DNA from 3 places in the Kurthia populi genome. Region 3 is predicted to be linked to each of the others. Evidence: riboswitches for the same ligand, from Rfam matches in the RefSeq annotation. Region 3 holds a riboswitch; each other region holds the start of a gene.
What was found. A riboswitch is a leader RNA that binds a small molecule or an ion and turns the genes downstream of it on or off. The one in region 3 is predicted to bind lysine.
Positions count from the first base shown of each region.

Region 1: it holds a riboswitch for lysine, as region 3 does, so the genes downstream of both, ACFSY7_RS04740 (transporter substrate-binding domain-containing protein) here and ACFSY7_RS18085 (aspartate kinase) in region 3, are expected to answer to the same signal.
Region 2: it holds a riboswitch for lysine, as region 3 does, so the genes downstream of both, ACFSY7_RS08880 (amino acid permease) here and ACFSY7_RS18085 (aspartate kinase) in region 3, are expected to answer to the same signal.

Region 1 covers NZ_JBHUOR010000024.1:13,329-21,349, forward strand. The annotation lists gene ACFSY7_RS04730 (hypothetical protein) at 1-119, opposite strand, end outside; gene ACFSY7_RS04735 (hypothetical protein) at 360-2,978, shown strand; lysine riboswitch at 3,130-3,317, shown strand; gene ACFSY7_RS04740 (transporter substrate-binding domain-containing protein) at 3,431-4,270, shown strand; gene ACFSY7_RS04745 (amino acid ABC transporter permease) at 4,293-5,078, shown strand; gene ACFSY7_RS04750 (amino acid ABC transporter ATP-binding protein) at 5,091-5,822, shown strand; gene ACFSY7_RS04755 (hypothetical protein) at 5,914-6,354, shown strand; gene ACFSY7_RS04760 (SH3 domain-containing protein) at 6,618-7,385, opposite strand; gene ACFSY7_RS04765 (hypothetical protein) at 7,643-7,897, shown strand; gene ACFSY7_RS04770 (YwqG family protein) at 7,951-8,021, shown strand, end outside.
Region 2 covers NZ_JBHUOR010000042.1:46,827-54,847, forward strand. The annotation lists gene ACFSY7_RS08865 (glycosyltransferase family 2 protein) at 1-681, shown strand, start outside; gene ACFSY7_RS08870 (hypothetical protein) at 694-3,852, shown strand; gene ACFSY7_RS08875 (CynX/NimT family MFS transporter) at 4,650-5,855, opposite strand; lysine riboswitch at 6,036-6,214, shown strand; gene ACFSY7_RS08880 (amino acid permease) at 6,338-7,789, shown strand.
Region 3 covers NZ_JBHUOR010000139.1:64-8,084, reverse strand. The annotation lists gene ACFSY7_RS18120 (AMP-binding protein) at 1-513, shown strand, start outside; gene ACFSY7_RS18115 (TetR/AcrR family transcriptional regulator) at 591-1,172, shown strand; gene ACFSY7_RS18110 (enoyl-CoA hydratase) at 1,225-1,998, shown strand; gene ACFSY7_RS18105 (electron transfer flavoprotein subunit beta/FixA family protein) at 2,026-2,799, shown strand; gene ACFSY7_RS18100 (electron transfer flavoprotein subunit alpha/FixB family protein) at 2,835-3,812, shown strand; gene trxA (thioredoxin) at 4,035-4,349, shown strand; gene uvrC (excinuclease ABC subunit UvrC) at 4,458-6,230, shown strand; lysine riboswitch at 6,287-6,470, shown strand; gene ACFSY7_RS18085 (aspartate kinase) at 6,582-7,811, shown strand.

The sequences.
Region 1 (8,021 bases), on a different contig from region 3:
GCATACCAGCTTTGAGACGTTAAATACACCTCACCCATTTTTTTTCGTAAGTTTTCGCGTGCTTTATGTATGTCATTCATAAGATGTTGCATTGCGTCAATGTGGCTTCCAAACGTCATATTATCACCTCACTATATCGCTATTATAACAAGCATTTCGGCAAAATCACATAAAAAGCTTGTCCTTTTTTATACCCTTTCTCATACGTGATTAGGCATACTATCTTTTCATGTATCTATTAATAAAATAAGTATTAAAGACTATCTATTATATGGAACCTTGTCATCTTGTCCGCAAATAGAGAATATTTTACAATAAAATAAAATATTAAATCTTATACAAAATAAGGAGGTGTTTTTATGAAATGGAAAAGACTCATCGCTTCTACCACATTAGCCTTTATGATGTCATCAACAATCACCTTACAGCCTGCGCAAGCTGCAACGTACCAATTGAAAGATGGTGTATTGATTGATGCAACGACGAAAAAAGTAGTAAAAGGATATGCACTCTACAAAGGGAAATTGTATAAGGACGGCAAATTAAATAAAGGATATGTTTATTGGAATAACAAATTGTATCGTAATAGTGTATTAAATACGGGCTATGCCATTGTTGGCGAAGGAAATTTAATGCGTCTTTATTATGATACACAGCTAAAAAGTGGCACGAAAAAAGCGCTTAATAATACACTTCTATTTAAAAATGGCTTTTTAGCGCAAGGGAATGTACAGACAAAGGACTTACAGTATTTATATGTGGATGGTCGTTTAAGTAGCGCGGATGAAAAGGTATATCAAAAAGCGGGCCTCTACTATTTATATGAAAAAGGCCATTTATCGACAGGTGAAAAAATGGATGCTACAAAGCAGTATTTATTTAAAGATGGCAAGTTAGATACTACGGCACCGACACAACTAAGAGATGGTCATTTATTTGTAGAGGGTCGTGCACCACAAGGAAACTATCTATATGAAGGAACACTTTATTTTTATGGTAAGGTAAGCCAAGAATTGACGGATTATAAAGGCCTTTACTATTATAAGGACGGCAAGCTTGCGGATGGTGATGCGAGCCCGTACCCAGTGAAATTCAATCAAGGCGTGCCTATAGTGACGATTGACTCGGTTTCGATGCTTGATTTGAATCGTCTTCAAGTGCTTGGAGAAGATACGAGTTGGTTATTGAAAGAACAAATTCGGGTGAATGGGAAAAATGTAAAGGGCAAAGGTTATATACAAAGTGAAGAGGATAATTCTGTTTGGTTATTGAATACACCTGTACCACTCGATGAAGACATTTCTGTTCAAATTGGTGATCAAAGCTTTACGTTAAACTATGATTTAACGCAGGCGAGTTTAGCACTTGCGAATGATACATTTGAGCCGGGTGAGGAAAATACGTTGGCGTTGCAGATTGGTGCTACTCAAAAGAGTGTCAAGGAGTGGAAAGAAGCGGGCTATGATATAAAATTTACAGCACAGCAAGCAATCTTTACGGAAGGTGCCACCTCGACAACAGGGGAACTTGCTACGACGAACAAAGGGGTGTACCCACTTCATGTAAGTGTCGAGAAGAATGGTAAGAAGCGCGAGCTAGATACGAAAATTCGTTTTACTGCTTACAATCCAAAGGAGGAAGTAGCAACAGATGAAATTTATCTAAAAGTTCGACAAGATTACTACAACTATCAAATGACACCAACTAAAACATTAGTTGTCGGTGAATTAGGCTATGTCTCTACTGCACAGTTTGCTAATCCAGGGTTCCGTGTGAATGGTGCAAATCTAACCTATACAAGCTCGGATACGTCTGTTATTTCATTCCGTGACGAGGATCTACAGGACGCTAGTAGTGAAGATTCACTGCCTATTATTGCACCACATTTAGTAGCGAAAAAAGCAGGGAAAGCAAAAATTACAGTGAAGGCTGGGAATTATACGCAATCCTTTACAGTGAATGTGGTGGATAGTAAGCGGAAGCTAACAACGATTACGGCACCGAAAACGTATAAGGCCTATATAGAGAAGGATATTAATCCACTCGCTGTTCCGGGGCTTCGTGCAACACAAAAAGACCAATACGGAGACCCTTATTACAAGGCTGCAAATAAATCGACCATTCAGTATCCAAAGACAATTCCATTCCGCTACGCACCGATAAAAACATTTACAAGTGCTGAGGTGTATACGTCATTAACACCAACAACTGCTGGTCAAAAAGGAACGATTTATTATAAAAATGCGAGCGGAAAAACACTTGCACAGACCGCGCTGACGACGAGTAAGCTTCCAGCAAAGGGGGAAATCGACTTTAATAATTTAAATGATTTAACATGGCACTATGAAGATGTGAATGGAAAATACGCGGGTGAGGTACCAAAAGCAGATGTTAGTGGCTATAAAGTACGCTATAATCCAGCGATGCTATCGATTGATGGTGAGACAACTGGTGAGTATACGATTGGACGTATTAAATATGCACCAGTGACATTTTTACGAAATGGCTATACAACGGTTTATATTTACGATAAAAATGATAAATTAACTCGTACGCGAACAATTTATAGCCCGGCAACGAGACCGGCAATTACAAGCATTGATACAAAAGATGTACCCACATTAACAGCTCCGGCAACAATCGGCTATAAGGATGTACTTTATACGTCAGAGGAAGCCGGGAAAGATCCAAAAGTGGAACGCTTTACACTATCTCAAAATAGTAATGCGACGGTTCGAATGACTCAAAAAGCGCGTGAATGGGCAGATGCAGAGGAATATGAAAATACCGTTCAAGCAGGTGATTTGTATTTGGACTATGATGAAAATGGCAAATTTTCAACAGGGGATAGACCGGTTCTAACAGTAACAGCAGACAATGCTACAGACTATGCGCTCAATAAATGGCAAATCAATGAAAAAGATACGATCTATATCCGTTATGGAAATGTTATTGAAAAAGAAATAAAGATTGATTAAATACGAAGGAATGAAGTCATTTATGTGCATGATTTAGTCGTAAATACCGAAATTGTTTAGAAAAATAAAAATATTATGACAAATTATATTGACATAAAAACAACATTCCTGTATATTTAGTCTCATAAATTAGAATAAATGCCTCACAGCTTCGTGAGGTAGAGGCGCGATAAGTCAAGATACAATCGATGAGCTAGAGAAGAGTTATGAAACGATTGATGAGGGATTATCGCCGAAGTGCATGACGATTTCTCAACATCATGTGCTGGGTCTGCAGTGAACAATTGCAGGACTGTCTCGCTTGAGTTTCCACCTTAAGTGAGTTGTGCTATCTCAATTTGGAATGTTGTGAGGATTCTGGGACTAAAGATAATTTAGGGGCCTGAGTTTACCTCAGGTCCTTTTTTGTTTAGTCCCAATAACTAATTAATGACAAAAAAGGAGAGAGTAGGATGAAGAAAACAGGATGGTTAGTAGGTTTAATGCTTGTACTCGTTCTTGCGTTAGCAGGATGTGGCGCTTCAGATTCTGATAAGTCAGAATCTTCTGGTGATTCAAAGGATACATTTACAGTAGGGATGGAGGCAGGTTATCCACCATTTAACTGGACACAACAGGACGATTCAAATGGCGCCGTGAAAATTAAAGATGGTTCTGAGTATGCGGGTGGGTACGATGTTGCAATCGCACAAAAGGTAGCAGATAAATTAGGTAAGGAATTAGTTATTGTGAAAACAGAATGGGATGGACTTGTTCCCGCATTAACTTCAGGTAAGATTGATGCGATTGTAGCAGGTATGTCGCCAACAAAAGAGCGTTTAAAAACAATTGATTTCTCAGATGTGTATTACACGTCTAACCTTGTAATGGTTGTGAAAAAAGGCAGTAAATATGAAAATGCTACGTCGTTAGCAGATTTCAGCGGTGCTAAAATCACTGCACAATTAAATACATTCCATTATTCAGTAATTGATCAAATTGATGGTGTGAAAAAGCAATCTGCCATGGATAACTTTCCGGCAATGCGTGTAGCACTAGAGTCAGGTAAAATTGATGGTTATGTTTCAGAGCGTCCAGAAGGTGTATCTGCAGCAGCCGCAAACGATAATTTTGCAATGGTTGAATTTACAGATGGCTTTAAAACAAGTAAAGAGGATACAGCAATTGCGGTTGGCTTACAGCAAGGCAGTGATTTAAAAGCAAAAGTAAACGAGGCGTTAAAAGAAATCTCTGAAGACGATCGTACGAAGCTAATGGATGAAGCAATTGCAAATCAACCAGCAGCAAAATAGTTGCTTGTGAGGAGGAATATTGATGAGTTTAGATTGGTTTATAACCATTATTACGAATAACTGGCCGATGCTTTTACGAGGCGCTTGGATGACCCTAGTTATTTCAACACTCGGGACACTTATTGGCGCATTAATCGGTTTGATTATTGGCGTCATTAATACAACTCCGAAAGCACAAAAGGGCGGTCAAAAAACATTTTTAGCGATTGTAAATGGCTTATTACGTGTCTATGTGGAATTCTTCCGTGGTACACCGATGATTGTACAGGCCATGGTTATTTTCTACGGCACACCGCTTATCATGCAATGGCTTAAAGCAACAATTGGTACGGATTTCGGCTTTAATGGTGATATGAATGCGACATTTGCTGCAGTCGTCATTGTGTCATTAAATACAGGTGCCTATATGGCGGAGATTGTACGAGGCGGCATTATTAGTGTCGATAGGGGACAATTTGAAGCGGCACGCGCAATGGGGATGAATCATTGGACGACGATGACATCTGTTGTGTTACCACAGGTGCTGCGTAATATCTTACCGGCAACGGGTAATCAATATATTATGAATATTAAAGATACGTCGGTATTAAATGTCATTACCGTAAATGAGCTGTTCTTCCAAACAAAAACGATTGCGGGTGCGAACTTCCGTTACTTCGAATCATTCTTCATCGCGTGTATTATTTATTTAATTATGACACTGACAGCGACACAGGTGCTTCGTTTCTTCGAGCGTCGTTTAGAAGGCAAGGCCAATTATCAAATGCTTGATGAAGCGGGCATTATGCGTCCGAAATCACGCGAGTAAAGGAGAGAGAGTATGGGAAACGTTATTGATATTCAGCATCTATCAAAATCCTTTGGTTCGCATGAAGTTTTAAAGGACATTAACTTTTCTGTTGAAAAAGGAGAAGTCGTAACGGTTATTGGTTCATCAGGCTCTGGTAAATCAACATTACTTCGCTGTATTAATCTACTTGAAATACCTTCAGGTGGCGAAATTATTTATCATGGTGAAAATATTTTACAAAAGAAAAATTTGAATGATTACCGTAAGCATATGGGCATGGTATTCCAGCAGTTCAATTTATTTAATAACTGGGATGTTTTAAATAACTGTACTGTAGGGCAAAAGAAAATTCTGAAGCGTTCAAAAGCGGAGGCCGAAGAAATTGCGTTGAACTATTTGAAGGTTGTTGGTATGGATCGCTATGTGAAGGCGCGTCCTCACCAACTATCAGGTGGTCAAAAGCAACGTGTAGCAATTGCGCGTGCGTTATCGATGTCACCAGATGCACTTTTATTTGATGAACCAACATCTGCGCTAGATCCAGAGATGGTCGGTGAAGTGTTACGTGTCATGAAGGAGCTTGCACAGTCGGGATTAACGATGATTATCGTGACGCATGAAATGGAATTTGCACGCGAAATTTCAGATCGAATTGTTTTTATGGATAAGGGGTTAATTGTAGAAGAGGGCTCACCGGATGAGTTATTTAATAATCCAAAGCATGAGCGGACAAAAGCCTTTTTACAACGTGCACTCAAATAAATCATGAAGAAGCTGTCTTTTTGGACAGCTTCTTTTTTTGTGCAGCATGTATACGATTTCGTGCTATGCTAGATTTGGAGGGGACATAGCGATGAAAAAGTATAAGGTATTGCTTCTCATCTGTTTCACACTATTATTGGTGGCTTGTGCAGATGAAAAAGTGTCTGTTAAAAAAGATGTGACAATTGGTGCGGTCAATGAGCAAGAATATGAGGAGCTAGGCACTGTCCAACTAGATGAAAAACCAGCAAGAGAAGCGCTTCAAAAAGTATCATTGTCATTAACGATTGAAAACTTTGAGCAATTACAGAATGCGAAATTAGCTGTCGATGATAATGCACGTGCATTGTTTGGTAAAAGCTATTGGTTTGGGTCGTATACATTGAATGAGCATCACTATGAGGCTGTATTTTATGTGCAACTTGATAAAGAGACAATTCAACAGCAACTAGAGGACATTAACTATAAGGTGACCTGGGAATATCGCGGGGATACAAAGCAACAAGTAGGGGATTTTGGAGCGAAGAAATAATCGAAAGCTCATCTCCACTGTAGTGTAACCGGATGGCAATCATTTTGTATAGATAAGGTTTCTGAGAAATCATTCGTTTTTAACGTGCATTTTTTTATAATCGACGCTTTTGTAACGGGTTTTTAAATAAAGAGGCTGGGACATACGTGTAAAAATAATCTCTCATAAGAGCATAAGAAAAACCGGAATCGCGCTGTGGCACGGTTCCGGTTTTTCGTTGTGAAGGATAAAAAAGGAAAATGACGTGTTTTGTCCGAGTTTCTTTATTTTTCGTTAGGAAATACTAATGTCACATATTGTGCCGAAACATACGCAGGTTTGCCCTTATAAATAATTTTATACCATTCAACAGCGGCATCTTTTTTATACGCTGTAGCGAATTTAACTTTTTCGCCCTTTTGAAGTGTGCCTAAAATCGTACTTGTCACACTTGGCTCTTGACGAACTTTCAATGTCACTGTGCCGATATTACGAACAACGCCCGTTTTGGTTGTGGCAACTTCTTTCTTTGTAAAGGTAATATGCTTCGCCTCAACATAACCAACTTTTCCTTTATAAAGAACTTGGAAGAAAGTATCCTTTGATGCTGCTGTGTAGTTTTGTGTCAACTGAACAGTGGCACCTTCCTTGAGTGTGCCACGCTTTTTACCCTTTGCTGAAGCACTTGCACGTACGCTCAGTTTCGCTTTCGAGACATAGCCTTTTTTTACAACCTTTAATGCGGGTGTAGTGGTCGGCTTTTCAGACGTCACATATTGTCCATATACATAGACAATTTCACCATCTAATAATACGCGATACCACGATTTTTTTGAGCCATCAATAACTTGCAGTTCAGTATTTTTTGCAAGTGTTGTGACAATACTTGAAGTAGTGTTCGGTGCAGTACGTGCATAGACCCCATGATTGGTATACATGACCTTCGTTTCAAACGCTACCGCCGTCTCAGCATTTGCTGTTGTCGGTAAAGAAAGCGTAGAAGCGGTAAGTCCTGTTGCTAGTGCATAAATTAAAAAAGATTGTTGATTCATACATATACCTCCTGAAATATTAATTATAATGACCTATTTATATTTTACTATCTAGATTCTACCATAAATTATTTAGTGGAAATAGCTTAATATGCAATAATCTGTGAATATCTATCTGTTTATATTGATAAAAATACTACTCGCCAGTCTATATAAAACAAAAAAACTGTTCACTAAATATACACAGCGTTCATGATTGTCGCCAGTCCTTTCTATACTTTAAAATAAAGTTACATTGATAAAGGATGGTGGCTCGTATGGAGTATACAAGTGACGCGTTACATAAAATTTGGGATGTCGGACAGCTTTATCGTTTGAAATCAGGTGAGGTTCAAGCCTATTTAGCGTACAAAAAAATTGAAAAAACGTATAAAGAATCTTTTCGCGAAAAAGCACTTGCTCTAATACCTAAAGCTTCGAAACAGCAGTTACAATTACTTGATTTGACAATCGAATGGGAGCCAATGCGAGAAGCATTTTTAGCTGGTTTAATTGGCGAACGACTACGTTAAAAATAGAACAAACGTTCCTTTTGTGGTAGACTAATTTCTAAGGAGGCGTTCATATGATATTACCAGCGATTTTACAACCTTTTGAAAGTCAGATTCAAGAGACTTTGAAGCCGTATATTAAAAT
Region 2 (8,021 bases), on a different contig from region 3:
ATTACATTTAGTCGCTTCAATATGGTGTTTATTATTTCTGGCGCCTTTAGTATTTTCTCGAAAAAGGAAGTTGTCGAAGTAGGGGGTTACTTGCGGGATACAATCGGTGAGGATATGGAGCTTGTCGTGCGTCTACATCGCTTGATTCGCAAAAAACAAAAGTCTAAAAAAATTAAGTTTTTACCGTATCCAGTATGCTGGACAGAGGCTCCTGAAACGTATCAGCAGCTGAAGCGTCAGCGTAGTCGCTGGCATCAAGGGTTAATGGAAAGCTTATGGCGTAATAAACAAATTTTCGCAAATCCCAAATACGGTAAGCTAGGCTTTATCGCCTTTCCGTATTTCTTATTTATCGAATGCTTAGGACCGATTATCGAATTTGCGGGCTACTTATATGTGATTTTCGCCTTTTTCACAGGTGGTGTGTATTTAGAGTTTGCGTTGTTATTACTCTTATTATTCGTTATCAATGGCGCACTATTTTCGATGGTATCTGTCATTATGGAGTCATGGCTAATGAAGCGTTACATATCAGTAAAAGATATTTGGCGCTTATTCGTCTTAGCCATCACTGAAATCTTTTGGTATAAACCATGTACATTATGGTTCCGTCTACTCGGCTTGTGGAATTATGCTCGCGGTAAAAGTAGCTGGGGCGAAATGGTTCGAAAAGGCTTATAAGGGGATGCGACGATGAAAAAATTACTGATTATTTTTGGTGCGGCCATAGCGCTTTTACTTGTGATTTTTGGGGGCTGGCAATTGAAAAGTGACCAAAAACTCTCGATTGCGATTATCGATAAAACAGTTGCAACGACGGAGTATCAAGAGCATCAGGGGTTAAACTGGCTATTAAAAGCAGAGAAATATGTAAATGATAAGGGAGAACCGTATGCCCTAACAGATTACTTTGGCTATCATCCTGAGCAGGACCAGCCTGTAGGGAAACTCCCGACATCATATGACGATACGAATTTGATTTATATTGCAGATACATATGGTGTCTATGAGGAGAAGCAAGGACAGGCTAAGCCGAAAAAGCTCGATGGTGGGCTGACGATGGATGAATGGAATGCGGTTTTTAAACGTCTTGAAGATGATAAGGCGGTTACGCTTGTAACGGAATTTAATACACTCGCATCGCCAACAACGACCGAGGTACGTGAGCATATGAGCAGTGTACTTGGCATTCATTCGTCTGGCTGGATTGGCCGTCATTTTAATGAATTATCACTCGACAATCCGGATATGCCGAGTTGGTTAAAGAACGAAAAGAATTGGCCGTATAGTGGCGCTGGCTTTGTGCTTGTGAATGAGGAACAAGAGAAATACTTTATTCTCAAGGATGACAAGGATGTGGCTAGTAAACTTACGGTGAAGTACACCGAAGCGGGTCAAAAAGCATTTGATTTAACAGAGTCCGTCGCATTTAATGGCTGGTTTGATATTGTTGAAAGTGAATCAGCAGAAGCGACACTCGCAAACTTCCACTGGGATTTAACGGATTCAGGGAAGCAGTTAATGAAAGAACATGGTGTGCCAACAAAATTTGTCGCTGTTAATAAAATGACGATGAACAATGCGACAGCGTATTACTTTGCGGGGCAATTCAATGTAACACCGTCTGTGCCGAATTACTATCAATTCCTTGGTGTGGAGATATTGAATAGTTGGATTAGTCATTTTAGTAAGGAAACGGGCTTCTACTGGGATGCATATGTACCGATGATGAAAAAGGTACTCGCCCAAACGACCGCACAAAAAAATAAAAAGGTAGCGGCCCTCAAAAAACCAAAGGAAGTTCAATATGTGTCGCGCATTCATGACAATGATATGCAGGTGCAAGTGAATGGAAAATGGCAGTCAATGAAAATTCAAGGCGTCAATGTAGGGATGGGAAAACCCGGTACGTTCCCTGGACAGGCAGCGATTACGGAAAATGAATATTATAAATGGTTCCAAGATATTGGTAAGCTTGGCTCCAATACGATGCGTGTTTATACGGTGCAACCACCTGGGTTTTATAATGCATTGAAGCGTTATAACGAAGCACACGAACAAAAGCTTTATTTGTTGCATGGTACGTGGATTGATGAGGAACGAATTGTTCATAAGGGTAATGTCTTTGACAAGCAGGCGACAACGGAATTCCGTGATGAAATTCGCCACATCGTCGATATTCTTCATGGCAATGAAATGATTGCTTATAAAAAGGGGCATGCAACAGGGGCCTATACAGCCGATGTGTCAGAGTATGTCATCGGTTGGGTGCTTGGCATTGAGTGGGACCCAGTGATGGTGAAGTCAACGAATAAGAAAAACAAAGCAGTTGGCGACTATAAAGGCACATATGTATATACAAAGGGTGCATCGCCATTTGAACATTGGATTGCTGAAAATCTAGATTATGTCGCAAAATATGAAAAAGATAAGTATAACTGGGTTCGTCCACTAAGCTTCACAAACTGGGTGACGACAGATCTACTGGAGCATCCTGAGGAGCCTGATCCAGAGGAGGACTTAGTATCCGTCAATCCGAATGTTATTCATTTAAAAGGGGACGTAACGAAAACACAGCAATTCGCAAGCTATCATGTGTATCCGTATTATCCTGAATCGCTGAATTACCAATACAATGATTATATCGATTTTCGTGGCAAGAAAAATAACTACGCAGCGTATTTAAAGGATTTACATGCAGCACATGATATGCCGGTGTTAATCGCAGAGTTTGGGATTCCATCATCACGAGGAAAAACGCATAATAACGTCAATGGTTGGAATCAGGGGCATATGTCTGAAACACAACAAGGCGAGACACTCGTTCATTTATTCGAGGATATTTTACATGAGGATATGATGGGCGGCTTAATCTTTACCTGGCAGGATGAATGGTTTAAGCGGACGTGGAATACGATGGATTTAGATGACCCAGATCGTCGTCCATTTTGGTCAAATGCACAGACGAGTGAGCAGCAATTTGGCTTATTGAGCTTTGATGTATTAAAGGTGAAGGTCGATGGGGATGATCGTGACTGGGAAGGCGCAAAGACCATGTATGAGTCAAGTGGGCCAATCAAGTCACTCATGATGCAGCATGATGAGCGCTATGTGTATTATAAAATTCAAATGAGTGCTGATGCGAAGGGGTATCCGATGCTCATGCTTGATACGAAGCAGACGCAAGGTAATACAAAGATTAATAACTATAAGTTGAAAACTGAAAATGGACTCGAGTTTATCGCACCGTTAAAATCAGCGAAAAATGCTCGTCTACTTGTCGATACACAGTATGATATTTATGCACTGTATTACGGCAAATACGATCCAGAAAATATTACGTATCATCCTGAAAAAAATACAGGAAATTTTACGAAAATTAATTATGTACTAAGCAATGAATTAAACATCCCAACAACGAAAGAAAAAATCCCATTCGTTGGGTATGAAACGGGTAAATTACTTGAAGGCAATGCGAACCCTGAAGCAGAAGACTATAATTCTCTTGTCGATTTTAATATAAATGAAGAAGAGCATTTTATTGAACTACGTGTGCCGTGGTTGCTCATGAGTTTCTCAGACCCAAGTTTGAAGGAAGTAATTGGCGATATTGATAAGCCGGATTATATGGCACGTGAAAAGGTAGACGGCATTCACGTAGGTGTTGCCTTTATGAATGATGAGGACAAAGTTGTTCAAACGTTGCCAGCAAAAAAAGGCAATACGATTAGTCCGTTCAAACAATATACATGGGCAAACTGGGAGCAGCCGAACTCGATTTATCGTCTGAAGCCATCCTACTACATGGTACAGGATGCCTTTATGAAAAATGAACAAGCCTTTGTGAAATAACGAAATGAGGCTTTGACATACGTGTAAAAATCACCTCTCATAGGAGCATAAGAAAAACCGGAATCGCGCGGTGGCGCGGTTCCGGTTTTTCATTGCGAACGCTAAAAAAAGAACATGACGTGTTTTGCCCCAGTCTCATTTTTTTATGCACTGTCAGAAATCATTGATTGCTTCAAGGAGCGGGTTTTGGCTACGACATATTTCTAAATAAGTGCCAAACTACGTCTATTTTCGTACGTAAAAAGAGAGTTTTAATAAGCATCATGCAGAAAGCTGTCAACGAAAATTTTTATTTGCGATTTTTTCATAGATGTTTATTATTTTTAAGATATGAAAAAGGCCCGTTTTCGGTTGTTTTCGGCAAAAACAGGTGCTTTCAGGCTCTCCGAGGGTTGTTTTTGCACGAAAACTCGGATTTGATCAGTCTAGCATGTCATTTATTGAAACAAATCAAAAATGCGCCATGCAGCACGTTTTTTCTAAGTGAAAGAGAACCGTTAGAGGCCGAAAATAGACCCGAACTCGTGAAAAATGGGCTGAAAACGACCCTTCTTTGTCCGGTTTTGATAAGATGCTGTACAAAGTTATTGTACGTATCAACCGAAAAAAACATAATTATTTGATATGAAATGCTATTTGGACAAATGATTAGCGTTTCACTAGGTTCATAGACATAGCGCTGACACTTATTAAAAAATAAGTCGTATGCAAAAGACGCTTTCTAGCAGGATGTGGCTTTTTAAATAAATGATTCGAAATAAAAAATGGTGTGACATTTAAACGTCACACCGCATGTATTAATCATTTGTTACATACCGATCTTTCGCGCTCGCATAGGAGAAGAAGAATAAAATAATCGCAACGGCTAAGTAAACAAAGTTCGCGCTATGGAAGCCGCCAGCGTAATCATGTACGAAGCCGTATAATACCGGACCGGTTGCGGCTAATAAATAACCGATGGATTGCCCAAAGCCTGATAGCTCCGCTGCCTCGTAAGCGTTACGTGCACGAACAGAGAAGAACATCATACAAATACCAAACGATGCACCACCCGCAAGCCCTAGAAAAATCATCCACAACCATGTGAGGCTCGTCCATTCAAGTAAGAGACCACCAAAACCGATTAAATAAAACAGTGAAAACATCGCAACAAGTGGGCGCTGGTCGCGTGTACGGCCCGCTAAAATGGGAATAATAAAGGTCATCGGAATTTGTGAAAATTGTAGTACAGAGAACATTGCACCCGATGCACTCGCACTCATTCCTTGCTCGGTAAGCATTGCCGGAACCCATGCGACGGTCGTATAAAATAAAAATGACTGAAAGCCCATCGCGAAGGTCAAAGCCCATGTCAGGGGATATTGCCAAATTTTCTTTTTCGGTGGCTTACCTGAAAGATTGGCTGCATTTACATGATCCGTCTTTTTCGTTTGTGGTAGCCACACGATAATCGCAATAATGATAAAAACAAGCCAAATGGATAGCGTGCCTTGCCAGCCAAGTGCTGTGGTTGCGATTGGATAGCTTACACCTGCTGCTAGACTTGCTGTTACATTCATCGAAACGGTAAAAATGGCTGTCAGTAGCCCGATTTGAAGCGGGAAGCGAAGCTTAATGATGCTTGGCATCAATACATTACTAAATGCAATACCGATACCGATTAGCACTGTGCCGATGTAGAGCATCGTGCTACTGCCAAGCGAGCGTAAAATAACACCGATTGCTAAAATGAACATCGCAATAAATAAAGTGCGCTCGATGCCAATTCGGCGAGATACCTTTGGAACGATTGGTGAGACGACGGCAAATGCTAGAAGCGGAATCGTCGTAATGAAGCCTGCTATAACATTTGAAATATGTAGGTTATCACGTAAAATTTCGACAATTGGGCCGACTGATGTTATCGGGGAGCGCATCGTAAAGGAAATACAAACGATGCCTAGTACGAATAACCAGGTCGCCTTCGTCCATTTGCGTGAAGTTTCAAAATGTGATTGTTCCATATTCCTCCTCCTATTCCTGAATTGAACTAAGCGTAACAGGTTCGACAAGTAAAGTATAGAAACAAATTATTAGAGGATTACATAAGTTTTAATGTCAATTAAGTCTTGAAGTGAATTGTGTTTTATATTAGAATGAAACGAGTATTAAAAAGAATATTGCAATGCCTCATCCAGCAAAAAAGGTGAGGTAGAGGTCGCGAACGTTATTAGTATCATTTTCGAGATGAGAAAGCATTACTGACAAAATGAGAAAGGAACGTTTGCCGAAGTATTTCAAATGCTTTTATCATTTGAATGCTGGGGCTGTCGCTTAATAGGTGCAGAACTGTCACGTAACAACGTGTTGAGCTATCTTTAATCTAAGTTTGGTGGGACTACTGTATACATACAACCCATTTTAGAGAAAGTTCTAGAATGGGTTTTTTTATTCAGAAAAACCACTGTTAGACCTTGATACGCAATAGGAAAAGAGGAAATTTTTTATGAGCAACAATACAGAACAGCTCGAGTTGAGCCGTGGTCTTAAATCGCGCCATATCACGATGATTTCGCTTGGTGGTACGATTGGGACAGGTTTATTACTAGCAAGTGGGAACTCGATTGCACAGGCAGGTCCTGGTGGCGCACTTTTAGCTTATGCCTTAATTGGTGTGATGGTGTACTTCTTAATGACCGGTCTTGGTGAAATGTCGGCTTACATGCCAGTATCATCTACGAGCACATACGCAACACGTTTTATTGATCCATCACTTGGATTCGCATTAGGTTGGAACTATTGGTATAACTGGGCAGTAACAATCGCGGCAGAAGTAGCGGCCGTAGCACTTGTTATGAAATATTGGTTCCCAGATACACCTTCATATATTTGGAGTGCTGCATTCCTTATTATTATTTTCTTACTGAACTATTTATCAGTAAACACATTTGGTGAAAGTGAATATTGGTTTGCGTTTATTAAAGTCGCAACGATCATCATTTTCTTAATCGTATCATTCTTAATGATCTTTGGTATTATCGGTGGGAAAGCGCCGGTTGGCTTCACAAACTTCTTTGAAGGTGACGGTCCATTCCACGGTGGTTTCTTCGCAATACTAGGTATTTTCCTAGCAGCAGGGTTCTCATTCCAAGGGACAGAATTACTTGGTGCGACTGCTGGTGAAGCAAAAGATCCTGAAAAAACAATTCCAAAAGCCGTGAAATCTATTTTCTGGCGTATTTTATTATTCTATATTCTAGCGTTATTCGCGATTGGTTTATTATTACCTTACACAGACCCTCGCTTAGTGAATACTGATGACAATGTAGCGATTAGCCCATTCACATTAGTATTTGAAAATGCGGGTATTGCGTTTGCGGCAACATTAATGAATGCGGTTGTGTTAACAGCGATTTTATCAGCAGGTAACTCTGGCTTATACGCATCATCACGTACATTATGGCAGTTAGCAAAAGACGGCTTAGCGCCAAAAATCTTCTTAAAATTAAACCGTAAAGGCGTGCCAGTAGCTGCATTAGTATTAACGGTATTAGTAGCCTGCCTAGCGTTCCTAACATCATTCTTCGGCACAGGTGAAGTATATATGTGGTTATTATCTTCATCTGGTATGTGTGGCTTTATCGCTTGGATTGGGATGGCCGCAAGTCATTACCGCTTCCGTCGCGCATATATCGCACAAGGAAAAGATTTAAATGATTTACCATATCGTTCTGGCTGGTACCCATTTGGTCCGATTTTCGCCTTTATTTTATGTGCGATTATTTTAGTCGGCCAAGTTCAAGACTTTATGGGTGGCGACATCGACTGGGTAGGAATGACGGTTTCATACATTAGTGTACCGATTTTCTTACTATTATGGATTGGCTATAAAGTGAAACACAAAACAAAAGTATACAAACTACAAGATGTTGATTTAGAAACGGATCATCGTCAGTAGCTAAAAAAAAGAGTCGCATTGCGGCTCTTTTTTTGTTCGTAAAACGATATAAAACGAAAAACTTTTCATATCATAAAATTGACGTTATATACAAAAATGAGAAAAATGTTCGTGAAACAGCTAAAAAAACGTGCATGAGCAAAAGAATGTTAAGAAATTAGTTTATTTTCATAATATTCAAAATAAATAAAATTCTTAAACGTGTATTGATTTTAAGAAGTAGAGTGATATA
Region 3 (8,021 bases):
ACGACGATGACGGAAGTAGCCGTTGGAGAAGTGGGCGAGTTATGCATTAAAGGACCACAAGTTATGAAGGGCTACTGGAATCGTACTGAGGAAACAGCACAAACATTACGTGATGGATGGCTATTGACAGGTGATATGGGGTATATGAACGAGGATGGTTATTTCTTCGTTGTGGACCGTAAAAAAGATATCATCATCGCAGGTGGCTACAATATTTATCCGCGTGAAGTCGAAGAGGTGTTATATGAGCATGAAGGGATTCAAGAATGTGTCGTTATCGGAGTACCAGATCCGTATCGCGGTGAAACTGTAAAAGCCTTTATCGTGAAAAAAGAAGGTGCAGAGGTGAGTGATGACGAATTAAATCGTTACTGCCGTAAAAATTTAGCATCATATAAAGTACCACGTATTTACGAATTTAGAGAAGAGTTACCGAAGACCGCGGTAGGGAAAATCTTGCGTCGTCAGCTTGTTGATGAAGAAAAAGCAAAACAAAATGATAACCTTGCTTGACAAAACTTACCAGGTGCATTTATTATAAAGATGTGAATGAATAACCATTCATTTTTTGGATATGGTGGTGATACAAAGTGAGGAAAGAAAAGCCGAAGTATAAGCAAATTATAGACGCTGCAGTAATTGTTATTGCAGAAAACGGCTATCATCAAGCGCAAGTTTCGAAAATCGCGAAGCAGGCTGGTGTTGCGGATGGAACCATTTATTTATACTTCAAAAATAAAGAGGATATTTTAATCTCCGTTTTTGAAGATAAGATGGCAGTTTTTATTAACCGCTTACAAGTGATTGTAGATCGCAATGAAACAGCTTCTGAGAAACTGCAAAAGATGATTGAAAGTCACTTTAAAGTACAAACGGATAATAAACATCTCGGGATCGTGACACAACTAGAATTGCGCCAATCCAATATTGAAGTTCGAGCGAAAATTAATGCTATTTTAAAAGGTTATCTCGATTTAATCGATGAAATCTTACGACAAGGTGTTAATGCAGGTGACTTCAGAGCGAATATGGACATTCGTTTGGCGAGACAATGTATTTTTGGAACCATTGATGAAGTAACGACTTCATGGGTGATGAAAGACCAAAAATTTGATTTGCTCGCACTAGCACCCAAAGTATATGAGTTATTGCTAAATGGTATTAAGTCATAATTTAGAGACTGAGCTTTTGCTCAGCCTCTTACATATAGGAGGGAATTAGCGAATGAGCTTTCTACAATTATCGAACCAAGGCGCCCTAGCAGTCATTACGATTAATCGCCCACCCGCGAACGCAATGAGCTATGCGCTGATCGTCGAGCTTGACGGTCTATTTGATAAAATTGCCAACGATCCAGATACACGTGTTGTCGTTATTCACGGCGAAGGCCGATTTTTCTCAGCTGGTGCAGACATTAAAGAGTTTACGCAAGTTGAAACGGAAAAACAAATGCATGATCAGACAATGGCTGTGCATAAAATTTTCAGAAAAATCGAAACTTTCGAGAAACCAGTTATCGCGGCCATTCATGGTGCTGCGCTAGGTGGCGGATTGGAATTAGCCATGAGTTGCCATATCCGATATGTCGCGTCTAATGCCAAGCTTGGGCTTCCTGAGCTTAACCTTGGATTAATTCCAGGGTATGGTGGTACGCAACGATTACCGAGCCATGTTGGACTTGCTAAAGCAGCAGAAATGATGTTTACGTCTGAGTCATTAACAGGTGAGGAAGCTGTACAGTGGGGGTTAGCTAATGCTCATTTTCCAGAAGAGGAGCTGAAAGCGAGTGTACTTCAAAAAGCACAAAAAATTGCTGAAAAGAGTCCACTAGCATTAAAATCAGCCATCGACCTACTTCGTTTAGGCGATACACCCAATCTAAAGGAAACATTAGAAGCGGAAGCCGAGCACTTTGCAGCATGCTTTAAGACAGAAGATGCAAAAGAAGGCATCGCAGCGTTTGTAGAAAAACGCAAGCCAGTATTTAAGGGAAAATAGATAATACACATAGGGAGGTTTACGATTATGAACATCTTTGTATTAGTAAAAAGAACTTTTGATACGGAAGAAAAAATCGTTATTAACGGAGGTCAAATTCAAGAAGACGGTGCGGAATTCATCATCAATCCGTACGATGAATATGCCATCGAAGAAGCGATTAAAATCCGCGACGCTGAGGGCGGCGAAGTAACAGTACTGACAATCGGTAATGAGGAGTCAGAAAAACAACTTCGTACAGCATTAGCAATGGGCGCAGATAAAGCCGTATTAATCAACGCTGAAGAAGATTTAGATGATTTAGACCAATATACAATCTCAGCTATTTTAGCAGAATACCTAAAAGATAAAGAAGCAGACTTAATCCTAGGCGGTAACGTTGCAATCGACGGCGGCTCAGGTCAAGTAGCTCCACGTTTAGCAGAATTATTAGGCATTAACTATGTAACAACTATTACTTCTCTTGAAATTAGTGGCGGTAAAGCAAACATCGTTCGCGACGTTGAAGGGGATTCAGAAGAAATCGAAACAGCTCTACCTCTATTAATCACAGCACAACAAGGTTTAAATGAACCTCGCTATCCTTCACTACAAGGGATTATGAAAGCGAAGAAAAAACCGCTTGAAGAATTAGAGTTAGATGATTTAGACATCGATGAAGACGATGTAGAACCAAAAACAAACGTTGTGGAAATTTTCCTTCCACCAACAAAAGCAGCAGGTCGCGTACTTGAAGGTGAATTACCAGCTCAAGTGAAAGAATTAGTATCATTACTACATTCTGAAGCGAAAGTTATTTAACATCCTAAGTAAACAAATTGATGGGAGGATTTACAATGTCAAAAAAAGTAGTTGTTTTAGCAGAAGCACGTGAAGGCGCGTTACGAAATGTATCATTTGAAGCAATCGCAGCAGGTAAAACGATCTCTGGCGGCGGCGAAGTCGTTGCAGCATTATTCGGCCAATCAGTAGGTGACTTAGCAGGTGAGCTATTCGCTTATGGTGCTGACCGTGTTATTACAGTGGAGCACCCACACTTACAACATTATACTTCTGATGGTTTCGGTCAAGCGCTTAACGCGGTAATCGACCAAGAAGGCCCAGAAGCAATCGTGTTTGGTCACACAGCACTTGGTAAAGATTTATCACCAAAAGTTGCGGCAAAACTAGAAGCAGGTCTTATCTCAGACGTCACAAAAATCGAGGGTGAAGGCGATAGCGCACAATTTATCCGCTCAATCTACTCTGGTAAAGCGTTTGAAAAAGTGGAATCTCAAAGCTCTCCACTATTAGTATCTGTACGTCCGAATAACATCGAGCCTCTTGAAAAAGATGCATCGAAGTCGGGCTCTGCTGAAGCATTATCAGTAGATATTACAAACTTACGTACAATCGTGAAAAACGTTGTTCGTAAATCGACAGAAGGCGTTGACCTTTCAGAAGCGAAAGTAATCGTTTCTGGTGGTCGTGGCGTAAAGAGCTCTGAAGGCTTCGAACCATTAAAACAGCTTGCTAATCTTCTTGGCGGTGCGGTTGGCGCATCTCGTGGTGCATGTGACGCAGAATACTGTGATTACTCACTACAAATCGGCCAAACAGGTAAAGTTGTAACACCAGACCTTTATATCGCTGCAGGTATCTCTGGTGCAATCCAACATTTAGCGGGTATGTCGAATTCAAAAGTCATTGTTGCTATTAACAAAGACCCAGAAGCAAACATCTTCAATGTGGCTGACTACGGTATTGTAGGCGACTTATTCGAAGTAGTACCTCTTCTAATCGAAGAAGTTAAAGCGCTTCAAGTGAACGCGTAATTTTAAAAACACTGGGGAATCACAGCAATGTGGTTCCCCGTTTTATATTAAAAAAGATATGAAAGAGACGACTTTATAGGAAATCCGCATTGGATAAAAGAGATACCGGAAGATTCATTCGCTAGATTATGCGGATATATCTTTATATCAAGCAAAAAAGTCGCAGGCACCCTTGAAATGTGCTAAACTTTCGGTAATGAGAACTAAGGAGGCTATATAATTATGGCAATTAAACATGCAACAGACGCGTCATTCCATGGCGATATTGAAAAAGGTTTAGTATTAGTAGATTTCTGGGCAACTTGGTGTGGACCATGTAAAATGATCGCGCCAGTTCTTGAAGAACTAGCACCTGAAATCGAAGGACAAGCAGAAATCGTAAAAGTAGATGTTGACCAAAACCAACAAACAGCTGCTGAATTCGGTATTATGTCAATTCCTACACTTGTATTATTCAAAGATGGCGAATTAGTAGATAAAGTTGTTGGTTACCAACCAAAAGAAGCTTTAGCTGAATTCGTATCAAAACACGCTTAATACGCAACAACATATAGAAAGAAGAGCGCTTGTGCTACGGCATAAGCGCTCTTTTTTTGTGAACGCCTGTTCGATTTTGTATAATGAGTATATGAGGGGGGAACGTCATTGAATGACTTATTAAAACAAAAGCTCGCTATCTTACCGGATAAGCCGGGTTGCTACTTAATGAAGGACCGACAAGGAACGATTATTTATGTAGGGAAAGCGAAAGTTTTAAAAAATCGTGTGCGCTCGTATTTTACCGGTTCACATAATGCGAAAACGGAGCGCTTAGTTAGTGAAATTGTCGATTTTGAATACATTATGACATCCTCGGATATGGAAGCCTTTTTACTAGAGCTTAATCTAATTAAATTACATGACCCAAAATATAATATTATGCTGAAGGATGATAAAACATATCCTTATTTGAAAATAACAAATGAACGCTACCCACGCCTAATGATTACGCGTAAGGTGAAAAAGGACCGCGCAAAATACTTTGGTCCTTATCCAAACGGCTATGCCGCTGCTGAAACGAAGAAGCTACTAGATCGTTTATATCCATTACGCAAATGTGATCCGATGCCAAATCGCGTTTGTCTCTATTATCATATCGGCCAGTGTCTTGCGCCTTGTGTCAAAGACATTCCTAAGGAAACCTATGATGACATGAAGCAGGAAATTTCACGCTTTTTAAAGGGTGGGCAGGATGATGTCAAAAAAGAATTAACGAAGAAAATGTATGAAGCCTCTGAGCAGCTTGATTTTGAGCGAGCAAAGGAATTTCGAGACCAAATTGCGCATATCGAAAAAGTTGTAGAACATCAAAAAATTATTATTAATGACTTCACAGATCGCGATATTTTTGGTTATGCGGTCGATAAGGGCTGGATTTGTGTACAGGTCTTTTTTGTACGTCAAGGCAAGCTAATCGAGCGTGAAGTATCGATGTTCCCGTCCTACGGAGAGCCGGAAGAAGAATTCTTAACATTTGTGGCGCGCTTTTATGAAAAAGGGCATTTGCTACCGAAGGAAATACTCGTCCCACAACAAATTGATGCGAAGATGCTAGAAGAGGCGCTGCATGCTACTGTACTACAGCCACAAAAGGGTAAGAAAAAAGAATTGCTAGAGCTTGCGACGCAAAATGCGCAAAACTCGATTGATGAGAAATTTAAGCTGATTGAGCGTCAAGAGGAGCGCACGATTGGAGCCTGTGAGGAACTAGGGGATGCATTACAAATCGTTACACCGCTGCGCATCGAAGCCTTTGATAACTCACATATTTTTGGTGCCGATACCGTCTCTGCAATGGTTGTATTCGTTGACGGTAAGCCGAGTAAAAAGGATTATCGTAAATTTAAAATTCAGCAGGCAGAGGCGCATGATGATTACGGAGCGATGCGTGAGGTCGTACGTCGTCGTTATACACGGATGTTACGTGATGACCAGCCTTGGCCTGATTTAATCGTCACAGATGGCGGTAAAGGGCAAATGGAGGTCGTGCGCGAGGTGCTAGAGGATGAGCTAGGGCTCGATATTCCGATTGTTGGTCTGGCAAAGGATGATAAGCACCGTACGAAGCAGCTGCTATACGGTATGCCACCGGAGCTTGTGCCACTCAAGCATAATAGTGAGGCCTTTTATTTATTACAGCGTATACAAGATGAAGTGCACCGCTTTGCGATTACGTTCCATCGTCAGTTGCACCAAAAAAATGCCATTACGTCGGTATTAGATGAGATACCAGGCGTTGGTCCAAAGCGAAAGCAGCAACTACTGCGTCATTTCGGCTCGATTAAGAAAATTAAAGAAGCAGATGAGGCACAATTAGTAGAAGCTGGACTACCTAAATCATTAAGTAATACCGTAATTGCGTATTTTTCAAAAAAATAATTGTCCTTTTCCAAATATTGTGATAATGTTAAAGCACCAAATGAAATCACTAGATTAGTGATGATAGAGGCGCGGAACTCTAATAGTAAACATTCTTAGGTTGGATAGAACCGGTGAGGAGTGTTGAAAGGGGAGGCCGCCGAAATGGTTAGGAAATCTATTCTTTCTAACTGTTGGTTCTACATTTAAGAAATGTGGAATTGTCAGAATCAGCAATGGTTCTGGAGGGCTATCACACATGAATGTTCGAACGATGAACGTACATGCGAAGGTCGGCCTAAAATTTAGGTCGGCCTTTTTTCGATTCATGTTGACTGCCTGACATAGACAATATGTGGGGAGCGAATAAATTTGAGTACTTTAGTTGTAAAATTTGGCGGTACTTCGGTAGCGACAACAGAACGAATTCAGCACGTAGCACAGCGAATTCAAAAGGAATATAAAAAAGGGCATAGCATTGTGGCTGTTGTATCTGCAATGGGGAAAACGACCGATCAACTTGTCGCAATGGCAAATGAGATAGCAACGACTCCTTCAAAACGTGAAATGGATGTTCTGCTAACAACAGGTGAGCAGGTGACAATTTCATTATTATCGATGGCGCTTCAATCTTTAGGCATTGAAGCACAGTCTTTTACAGGGTGGCAAGCGGGCATTGTGACGGAGCAAGTACCGAGCAATGCACGTATTGAAAACATTCAAGCAAAAATGATTCAGCAAGCATTAAATGAGCATAAAATTGCCGTTGTAGCGGGTTTCCAAGGCATTGATGCACAAGGGAATATTACGACGCTCGGTCGAGGTGGCTCAGATACGACAGCTGTGGCACTTGCGGCAGCTCTTGGCGCAGAACGCTGTGATATTTACACCGATGTGGACGGCGTGTATACAAGTGACCCACGCTATATTAAAGGCGCGCGTAAGCTACAGGAGATGTCTTATGATGAAATGCTTGAACTCGCACGTTTAGGCGCGGGTGTGCTTCATCCACGTAGCGTGGAGGTCGCTAAAAATCATCGTATGCCGATGACCGTTCGCTCGAGTTATGAAGAAGTTGAGGGAACGATTTTGAAGGAGGAAGTTATAGTGGAAAAAAATCTAGTAGTGCGCGGAGTTGCCTTTGAAGAGCAAATCGTGCGTATGACCGTTTATTATAATGAAAGCTATACTGGCTCACTTGCCAATATTTTTACAACATTAGCTAAAAATCATATCAATGTTGATATTATTGTACAGGCGCTTGTCGCACAAGGCAGTCCAACGGTGTCATTCTCTGTTAAAGAATCACAGTTACAAGAGACATTAGCCGTTTTAGCAGCACATAAAAGTACATTAGGCTATGACCATATCGAGCATGAGAGTCAATTAGCAAAAGTATCGATTGTTGGCTCAGGTATGGCCTCTAATCCAGGAGTTGCGGCGGCGATGTTTGACCGTCTATACCGCGAAGGCATCGGTGTGAAGATGGTTAGTACATCTGAAATCAAAGTGTCGGTCGTAGTAGCGCATGAAGATATGTTAAAAGCAGCCAATGCTCTACATGAGGAATTTGAATTAAGTAAAGTTTCAGTAGAAGTTTAAACGGAAAAGAAATAAAAAAAGAGTAGTCTTTTGTGTAGGCAAATGTCCAGTTATCTAAGTGGAAATTGAACAGAAATCTCTAAAAATTTTGAGTTTCTTCTATTTAAAAATGAAATGACATGAAAGGCATCGATAATAAACGATTATTTTCATAAATCAGTCATTTTATTATAAGACGAATTGTAATATTAAGTGCACCACTCAAAATAA